DNA from 3 places in the Paenibacillus donghaensis genome. Region 1 is predicted to be linked to each of the others. Evidence: riboswitches for the same ligand, from Rfam matches in the RefSeq annotation. Region 1 holds a riboswitch; each other region holds the start of a gene.
The links. Region 1 has a riboswitch for cyclic di-GMP ahead of B9T62_RS35365 (transglutaminase-like domain-containing protein). Riboswitches for the same ligand answer to the same signal wherever they lie in the genome.
Positions count from the first base shown of each region.

Region 2: another riboswitch for cyclic di-GMP. It lies ahead of B9T62_RS33815 (anti-repressor SinI family protein); the one in region 1 lies ahead of B9T62_RS35365 (transglutaminase-like domain-containing protein).
Region 3: another riboswitch for cyclic di-GMP. It lies ahead of B9T62_RS38075 (PA14 domain-containing protein); the one in region 1 lies ahead of B9T62_RS35365 (transglutaminase-like domain-containing protein).

Region 1 covers NZ_CP021780.1:7,796,742-7,799,850, forward strand. Annotated here, with positions in the region: gene B9T62_RS35355 (GtrA family protein) at 1-135, shown strand, start outside; gene B9T62_RS35360 (class D sortase) at 151-819, shown strand; cyclic di-GMP riboswitch class I at 937-1,018, shown strand; cyclic di-GMP riboswitch class I at 1,103-1,183, shown strand; gene B9T62_RS35365 (transglutaminase-like domain-containing protein) at 1,197-2,006, shown strand; rRNA gene B9T62_RS35370 (16S ribosomal RNA) at 2,429-3,109, shown strand, end outside.
Region 2 covers NZ_CP021780.1:7,468,363-7,471,471, reverse strand. Annotated here, with positions in the region: gene B9T62_RS33825 (TasA family protein) at 1-498, shown strand, start outside; gene B9T62_RS33820 (helix-turn-helix domain-containing protein) at 768-1,100, shown strand; gene B9T62_RS33815 (anti-repressor SinI family protein) at 1,295-1,450, opposite strand; cyclic di-GMP riboswitch class I at 1,478-1,562, opposite strand; gene B9T62_RS33810 (2-oxoglutarate dehydrogenase E1 component) at 1,874-3,109, shown strand, end outside.
Region 3 covers NZ_CP021780.1:8,442,469-8,445,577, forward strand. Annotated here, with positions in the region: gene B9T62_RS38070 (sugar phosphate nucleotidyltransferase) at 1-1,066, shown strand, start outside; cyclic di-GMP riboswitch class I at 1,204-1,283, shown strand; gene B9T62_RS38075 (PA14 domain-containing protein) at 1,298-3,109, shown strand, end outside.

The sequences.
Region 1 (3,109 bases):
GTGCTCGGGATTTCACTGCTGCTGATGCATCTGCTGACAGACAAGCTTCAGATTCAGGTACTGCTGGCCAAGGTGCTGGTTACGTTTGTTACTGTTATTATTAATTTTGTGGGAAGCCGCAAATGGGTCTTCTAAGGAGGTGGGAGAAGAATGCGCAAACTATCGTATTTTCTTATTTTGGCCGGGATTCTTGTGATTTTATTTCCCAAGGCCAATGAATGGTATAACGACAGGCAGCAGGATAAGCTGCTCGAGGACGCTCTGCAGAGCTACAGTGACAATAGTGACAGTGAGCCGCAGGCACAGTCGGGCTTAACCAGCAGTTACGCTGAAGTGACCAGGGTGCTGGCGGATGAGTCCGCTCTCAATGAGGCAGACCAGGCTCAGAAGGAGACCAAGCAGGAAACGATGGAGCCGGGCGGACAAGTGATGGCTATTATAGAAATTGACAAGATTGATCTGAAGCTTCCCGTTCTGGAGGGTGCGACTCAAGCAAATATGAAGCATGCAGCGGCTCACATGAAGGAGACGGCTTCATTGGGGGAGAAGGGCAATGCAGCGATAGCTGCGCATAGGGCCAGAACTACAGGTCGGCTGTTTAACAGGCTAAATGAGGTGGAGATGGGTGATACCATCACCGTGAGGACGAAGGATAAGACCTATAATTACGAGGTGTACAATATTTCCGTCGTAGAACCCACGGATGTATCCGTGCTTAACGGCAATGATAAGGACTCTATTCTTACGTTGATTACATGTGATCCACTTGTAAATCCTACCCACCGGTTGATTGTACATGCCAAATTACCCAATCCATAGATCCAAGGTCCCGTTGAAACAGATCAAACGGCAAATTTTAAATATAATGCTAGGAAACTAGTGCTTGGACTCTTGTATATAAACAAAAATATGATAGAATTAGACTATAAAAGCTAAACACGATAACGGCAAACCTGTCGAAAGGCAGGGACGCAAAGCTAAAGGGCCTTTTCCACAAGGATGGCAGCCAGCTACCGAAAGATGAGGCTTTTTTTGTTTGCTCAATAGGAAATCTATCCTATTAATTTAATCCATAGTGTACAAGCTGTAGTAGATAAAGCTTATACGATAACGGCAAACCTGTCGAAAGGCAGGGACGCAAAGCTAAAGGGCCTTCCCGTAAGGATGGCAGCCAGCTACCGAAAGGAGTTTTATCCATGAAGAAATTTTATGCTGTGTTAATATCATTGTTTGTAGTAACAGCGTCCTTTCATAGCACTACGGTTGAAGCCGCTAGTGTAGATTCCAACTGGCTGAACACATCCAACCTGAACCAAGGGGTAATCGGAATTAACTATGACGTTCCTAAGGACAAGCGTATCAAGGTCATGATAACCAAGGACAACAGTAGTTATACTTACAATCTCTACAGCTCCAACAAGGCAGAATCTTTTCCGCTGCAGCAGGGAGATGGCTCTTACAAGGTATCTGTCCTAGAGAACACCACTGGTAACAAATACAAAGCAGTCCACAGCGAAGTAGTGGATGTATCAACCAATAACAAGAACTCCGTATATTTGAGCTCCGTTCAGAATGTGAAATGGAACTCCTCAGATAAAGCTATCCTCAAAGCCAAACAGCTTACCCAAGGCAAGACGACTGATCAAGAGAAAGTCAAGGCTATCTATAACTACGTTGTGGAGAATGTGAAATATGATTATTCACTCGCAAACAGTGTAACAACAGATTACATTCCCAATATCGACAACACCCTTACCAGCAAGAAAGGCATTTGCTATGATTATTCTTCCCTGTTTGCAGCTATGCTGCGCAGTGTGGACATCCCTGCCAAGCTGGTTATGGGGAATACTAGTTATGTAGCTCAATATCACGCTTGGAATGAAGTATTCCTTGATGGCAAATGGGTTATTATTGATACAACTGTTGATGCAGGTCTGGGCAAGAACGGCAAATCAAACGAATTGACCAAGGTTGCCAGTAAATATAGCGCAGTGAAGTTCTACTAAACGGATACAACATTAGTTTATAATAAACAACCTGCTGAATTTTAAGCGGGTTGTTTTTCTTTTGAATTAGGGGTTGCTTTTTACTAGGGGGATGGGGTATTATAGGTAAGCGTTGTTAGAGCGTGTCAGGAAATTTAGAGAATGATTAACTTGATAAATTGTTCTCAAAAATAAAGCTTGCATCGCCCGAAACAATATGATATATTATAAGAGTTGCTGGTGACGCAAACATCACTGACAACGAGAACTTGATCTTTGAAAACTGAACAACGAGTGAGTGGGATTTTACGAAAGTAAAATCCAAAAGAAGATGAGTTTCACGCAAGTGAAGCTTGTCGGTAGAGAATGCAAATTCTCGTCAGATGTTTCAAATTGAGCATATCGCTCTTTTCAATACTTTATCGGATTTATCCGATAAAACCAATTTGGAGAGTTTGATCCTGGCTCAGGACGAACGCTGGCGGCATGCCTAATACATGCAAGTCGAGCGGAGTTTTGTTGAAAGCTTGCTTTCAACAGGATTCAGCGGCGGACGGGTGAGTAACACGTAGGCAACCTGCCCCTTAGCCTGGGATAACTACCGGAAACGGTAGCTAATACCGGATAATTCCTTGGTTCTCCTGAACCGAGGATGAAAGGCGGAGCAATCTGCCCTTAAGGGATGGGCCTGCGGCGCATTAGCTAGTTGGTGAGGTAACGGCTCACCAAGGCGACGATGCGTAGCCGACCTGAGAGGGTGAACGGCCACACTGGGACTGAGACACGGCCCAGACTCCTACGGGAGGCAGCAGTAGGGAATCTTCCGCAATGGGCGAAAGCCTGACGGAGCAATGCCGCGTGAGTGATGAAGGTTTTCGGATCGTAAAGCTCTGTTGCCAGGGAAGAACGTCCGGTAGAGTAACTGCTACCGGAGTGACGGTACCTGAGAAGAAAGCCCCGGCTAACTACGTGCCAGCAGCCGCGGTAATACGTAGGGGGCAAGCGTTGTCCGGAATTATTGGGCGTAAAGCGCGCGCAGGCGGCTATTTAAGTCTGGTGTTTAAACCTTGGGCTCAACCTAAGGTCGCACTGGAAACTGGGTGGCTTGAGTACAGAAGAGGAAA
Region 2 (3,109 bases), 330 kb from region 1:
ACAACCGCAACCTTCGCGGCCGGAACCCTCGACCTGAACACTGATCCTACCCAGTTTATTCCACTCAACAATCTGAAGCCCGGCGATATCGCCGTCCGCAGCTTCAAGCTTAAGAATGACGGCTCCCTGGATATCAAAGGGCTAAGCCTGAAATCGGAATATACGGTAACGAACCGCGAAGGTGCACCGGCCAATGCGGACGATCTAGGCAAACATTTCAAGATCCATATTCTCAAGAGCAGCTATACGAGCGGAGCAATTACTAACCAGATTGAGACTACCCTTACTTTCGCTGAACTGAAGGCCTTGAATACCTTGAATCTCACTACGCTGCCTGAATTCAGCAACGGCATTGCAGCCGGGTCCTCCAAGGATTTCAAAGTAGCCTTTGAGTTTGCCGACAACAACGCTGACCAGAATGAATTCCAGGGAGACGGCATCAGCCTGAGCTGGACCTTCAACGCCCTGCAGGGCTTGGGGGAAATTAGAACAAATTAATAACCCTCTTATAAAAAACGGCAGATCCAAGCCCTAGTCCGGGCCGGAGCTGCCGTTTTTTTAGCAATGATACGCGCATTACCTGAATTTCCACGCGCTTTGTCGGAATTGCCGATATTTGTTATACTAGACAAGTGGAAACGGCTTCGCCGTCCTTTTATAGGACGGGGCGTTTCAGCGAGAAATATAAGGATGATTTATAACGTAAAACATATAAATCCTTATATTTACAAAAAGTACGGAGGGGCGTTGTTATCGTGCCTGATCATATGGGAGGCCGCATCCACCATCTCCGTCTGGAGAAGGGGCTGTCGTTGTCCGAGCTTGCAGACAAGGCTAATGTAGCGAAATCGTATCTGAGCAATGTCGAAAGAAATATTCAATCCAATCCCTCCATTCAGTTCATTGAAAAGATCGCCGATGCGCTTCAGGTATCTGTACATGCTCTGCTATACGGCGAGGTGGCCGAAGACGGGGAGTCCCCGTTGGATGCCGAATGGTTCGGGCTGGTTCAGGAAGCGATGGCTTCAGGTATAAGCAAGCGGGAATTCAAGGAATTCCTCGACTATCAGAAATGGCGCCTGGAACACAAGGACAAGTAGAAACGGCTTCGCCGTCCTCTGCAAGAGGCGGCATCCGTTTCTGCGAGAAAGAGAAGGCTAATTTCATTGCGCGATGCATATAAATTCTTATCTTTTTAAAAATACTTCAGCCCTTGGTCGTAAACCGGAAGAGGCACAGCGACGAATCGCTGTGCCTCTTCTGGTATGCAACATCCCAGAGCTCTTCACCCGTCCTACACAATGACACGGCAAGCTTTCTCTGCAAAAAAGCGGCGGATCTCCTCTGCTTGTATGCCAGCCTTCTTGGCTACCAGCATGAGGTGAATCCATTCCGCATCCAGATCCATCGTCTTCAGAACTCCATCTTTCCCCTGGTTGGACTTATCCAAAAAATCTCCTCCTAGATTTCCGCGTCCCCAGGCAGTCCGGCTGTCTTAGTATTTCTACCTTAGACCCGCGACTTTGTGCCCCTGTCTTTCGGCAGGTTTACCCTTTACTGGACCCTTTGCATGAAAGGATCTGGCTAATGATTATAAAAAACCGTTATCCGCAAGTACATTATACAAGATCAATACGGAAAAGTGTGTCGTTTTCTGGAATTTTTTTCATTGATTCAAGCGGAAAATTCTATCATATTTTGGCATAGTTATAGAAATATAGAGAATGCAAGATGAACCATATCGTTTTGCGAACGGATTGGACGAAAGTATGAATTGATTACAGGGCCTGAAAGTAGCACAATAAGGTAAGGAATGAAACCGCAATCATTGCAGCTCCGAATATCGGAGTTCATCCGTTGGGAGGATCTATCCATGGCAGCTAATGAGCCCTATAACGAATCCGTTTGGACCAAGTATTATGGACCCAACCTGGGCTATATTCAGGAGAAATACGACCAGTTTCTTAACGACCCCGCCTCGGTAGAGGCCAATTACCGCGAACTGTTTATTCTATCAGGGCCACCGCCGCTTACGGCCGGTGCCGACCAGCCTCCTCAGCCTGTACCTACGGGCGATACAGCATGGCTGAAGAAGGCAGTCAAAGCCTCCAAGCTAATCACCAATATTCGAATATATGGCCATATGGCCGCTAATATCGACCCGCTGGAGCGGGATCACAATCCGATGGCCAAGTGGCTCGATCATGAGACCTACGAGCTGACCCGTGAGGACCTGATGGCCCTGCCTGCATCGCTGCTCTGGGAGAATGCACCCAAGAATGTGCGCAACGGCTGGGATGCCGTGCACCGCATGCGGCAGGTCTATACGCAGACGATTGCCTACGAGTTCGGGCATGTTCACGGGGAAGAGGAGCTGCGCTGGCTGAACAGCCAAGCCGAATCGGCCAGTTCCCCTGCTCCGCTGAACAACAATGAGCGCAAAGAGCTGCTGAAGCGCCTGATCGAGGTAGAACAATTCGAAACGTTCCTGCACAAGACCTTCGTGGGCCAGAAGCGATTCAGTCTGGAAGGCAACGACGCGCTTGTGCCGATGCTTGACGAAATCGTACGCGCCGCCGCCCATGACGGTGCAGAGCATATCCTGATGGGCATGGCCCACCGGGGACGTCTTAATGTGCTGGCCCATATTTTGGGCAAGCCTTATGATATTATTTTCTCGGAATTCCATCACTCTCCGAATAAGGAGCTGTTCCCTTCCGAAGGGTCGATGGGCATTAACTACGGCTGGTCCGGCGATGTGAAATACCATCTGGGTGCCGACCGTGCCGTACGTGAAGGCGAGACTGTCCGCACCCGGCTGACGCTTGCCAACAACCCAAGCCATCTGGAGTTCGTCAACCCTGTGGTCGAAGGCTTCACCCGTGCTGCCCAGGAGGACCGCAAGTCACCCGGATTGCCGAAGCTCGACACCAGCAAGGCTATGGCTGTGCTGATGCATGGGGATGCTGCTTTTCCAGGAGAAGGCATCGTAGCCGAGACGCTGAACATCGGCAAGCTGCATGGGTATCAGAATGGTGGAACGATCCATATCATCGTCAACAACCGCATAGGCTTTACTACAGAGAGCGAAGATTCCCGATCAACCCAT
Region 3 (3,109 bases), 650 kb from region 1:
TGGTGTATCCCCGGCCGAGACGGTAGCGATCCTGCCGGTGGATCCCTATGTGGAGGCTTCCTTCTTCCAGGCGGTGGCCCAGCTGGAGCAGACCATGCAGGATAGCGGGGCGAATCTGGCCCTGATTGGCGTGGTGCCGGAGCACGCGTCGGAGAAATACGGCTATATTATCCCTACCAGCGCCGAAGCCGGGCCGGGCGGGTACATGCAGGTCAGTCATTTTCAGGAGAAGCCGGAACGTAAGCAGGCCGAAGAGCTCATAAGCCGCAATGCCTTGTGGAACTGCGGCGTGTTTGCCTTCCGCTTGGGGTATCTGCTTGATATCCTGCAGCGCAAGGGGCTGCCGCTGAATTATGAAGAACTGCAGAAGCAATATAAGCTGCTGGCGTCGATCAGCTTCGACTACGAAGTGGTAGAGAAGGAAGAGAATATCGTGGTGCAGCCGTACGACGGATTCTGGAAAGACCTTGGCACCTGGAACACTCTGACCGAGGAGATGACCAGCAACCATGTGGGCAAAGGATTTGTGACCGCCGATTCGGAAGGTACCTGCCTGATCAATGAGCTGGATATTCCAATCACGGTGATCGGGGCGAAGGATCTGATCATTGCTGCCAGCCCGGACGGCATTCTGGTGACCCACAAGGCGGAAAGCCCGAGAATCAAGGAAGTGCTGAAGGCTTTTGAACAAAGACCGATGTACGAGGAGCGCCGCTGGGGCCATTATAAAGTGATTGATTATGTGAAATATGATGAGGGCAATGAGGTGCTGACGAAGCGGATTTTTATCTCCGAGGGCAAGAACATCAGCTATCAGCTGCATCACAAGCGCAGTGAGATCTGGACAATCGTCAGCGGAGAAGCGAGCATTGTGCTGAATGAGAAGATGCATAATGTGAAGGCGGGCGATGTGGTCCGTATTCCGCAGGGCACTAAGCATGCGATTCTGGCGGTGACGGATATGGAGTTTATTGAGGTCCAGACTGGCTCGGAGCTGGTGGAAGAGGATAATATCCGCATCACCCTGAACTGGGAAGATATCGAATTACAGCAGTTTATATCTTAGGTCCAAACTAACTATTTAAACAAATAAAACGGATTCAAAACAGGTCTTAAGCCTTATTTTTCGAAATTAGTCAATTAATGACCTAAATAAAAACTAAATAGAGTCGATACTTACGGTTAGAGGGATCAATCCTTCAATAACGATAAAGGCAAACCTGTCGAAAGACTGGGACGCAAAGCTATAGGGCCTTCGCAAGAGTGGCAGCCTGGCTACCGAAAGGAAGAGATGAAATTGAGATCTTACCGCACGTATCGACTATTGTTTATTGTGGCCGCTGTTGCCTTATTTATGACTGCTATTCCCTGGGGCAGAGGGATGATTCCTTCTGTAGATGCAGGGGCTCTAAATTCCATGCCCCCCGTAAACCGTGAAGCTTCCCCCCAAGCAGTTAAACTACTAGAATATCTGAACGCTGTGTCCGGACAAGGCATTCTTGCCGGCCAGCATGACTACCTGGAGAGCCCGGACGAGATGAACAACAAGCTGAAGAATACAAGCGGACAATATGCTGCGCTTCACGGCTATGAGCTGGGAGGAATCAGCGGGCAAACCGAAGGCACCTTGGCCTGGCAGCGCCAGAATGTGGTGAACAGTGCGATCAACTGGAACCGAAACGGCGGGATTGTAGCGATGACCTTCCATGCCAATCTGCCCGGAACCTCTTATGACTGGTCCAATGTGCATAGAGGGCTTAGTCAGAGCGAATTCAATAAATATGTAACTCCCGGCACTCCTCAGTATAATAACCTGATTGCCCAGCTAGACAAGGTCGCGGTATCTCTCAAACGCTTGCGTGATGCCGGTGTACCGGTATTGTGGAGACCCTACCATGAGATGAATGGCGACTGGTTCTGGTGGGGCCGCAAAACGAACTTCCCTGACCTGTGGAATATTATGTATGACCGTTTTGTTAACGTTCATAAATTGAACAATTTGCTGTGGGTGTGGAATCCGAATGCGCCTAATGTATGGTCTGATCCCTACTCCCATTCCTATCCGGGGGCGGATAAGGTGGACATTCTTGCAGCAGACATATACGAAAATGATTACCAGCAGAACTATTATGACAGCCTGCTCAGTCTGGCCGCCGGCAAGCCGATTGCCATTGGGGAGAACGGAGAAATGCCGGATACCGCGAAGCTGCTGCAATCGCAGAGCGAGTGGGTATATATGATGAACTGGGGAAAGATGTTATATGAAAAAAACAGCACGGAAACCATCCATGCTTTCATGAACAGTAGTTATACGCTGACCCGGGATAAATACAAATCGGGGGTGCTCCCGACTGCTACGGCAACTCCAGCGGCAACACCGGTGGTGACAGCCACGCCTGCACCTACACCTACACCTACACCAACCACTGCTCCGAGACCTGTGGTTACGGCAGCACCTTCACCAACTCCCATGCCTGTAGACGGTAATCCGGTAGTTCCGGCCAGCGGGCTTACGGGCGAATACTTCAGAAATATGCAGTTTAGCGGAACGCCAGTACTGGTGCGCAATGATAAGAACATTGATTTCAACTGGCGTCAGGGCGCGCCCGATTCATCGCTTGGCGTGGATTACTTCTCCATTCGCTGGAGCGGCCAGATTAAGCCGCTCTACAGTGAAACCTATCAGATCTATACGGCATCGGATGACGGTATTCGCGTCTGGATGGACGACAGCCTGATTATCGACAGCTGGACTAAGCAGAGCGGCACCGAGCGAATGGGCACGATTGCCCTGCAAGCCGGGCAACTGCATAACATCAAGGTGGAGTATTACGAGAACCAGGGCGATGCCCGCATGAAGCTGATGTGGCAGAGTCCCAGCCAGGCGAAGGTAACCGTTCCGGCGAGCGCATTGTTTAACGGGGCAACTTCTGCTGCGAATTCGCTTGAGATGGCTGTATCCACGCCTGCGCCTACGCCCGTACCAACAGCTGAACCGACCTTAGTGCCCACGCCTACACCAACTGCAGCACCAACACCGGACTCAACGCCTGCACCGGTACCAGCCGCAGCGCCAACACCGGTCCCCGCCGAAAGCTTACCGCCGGTT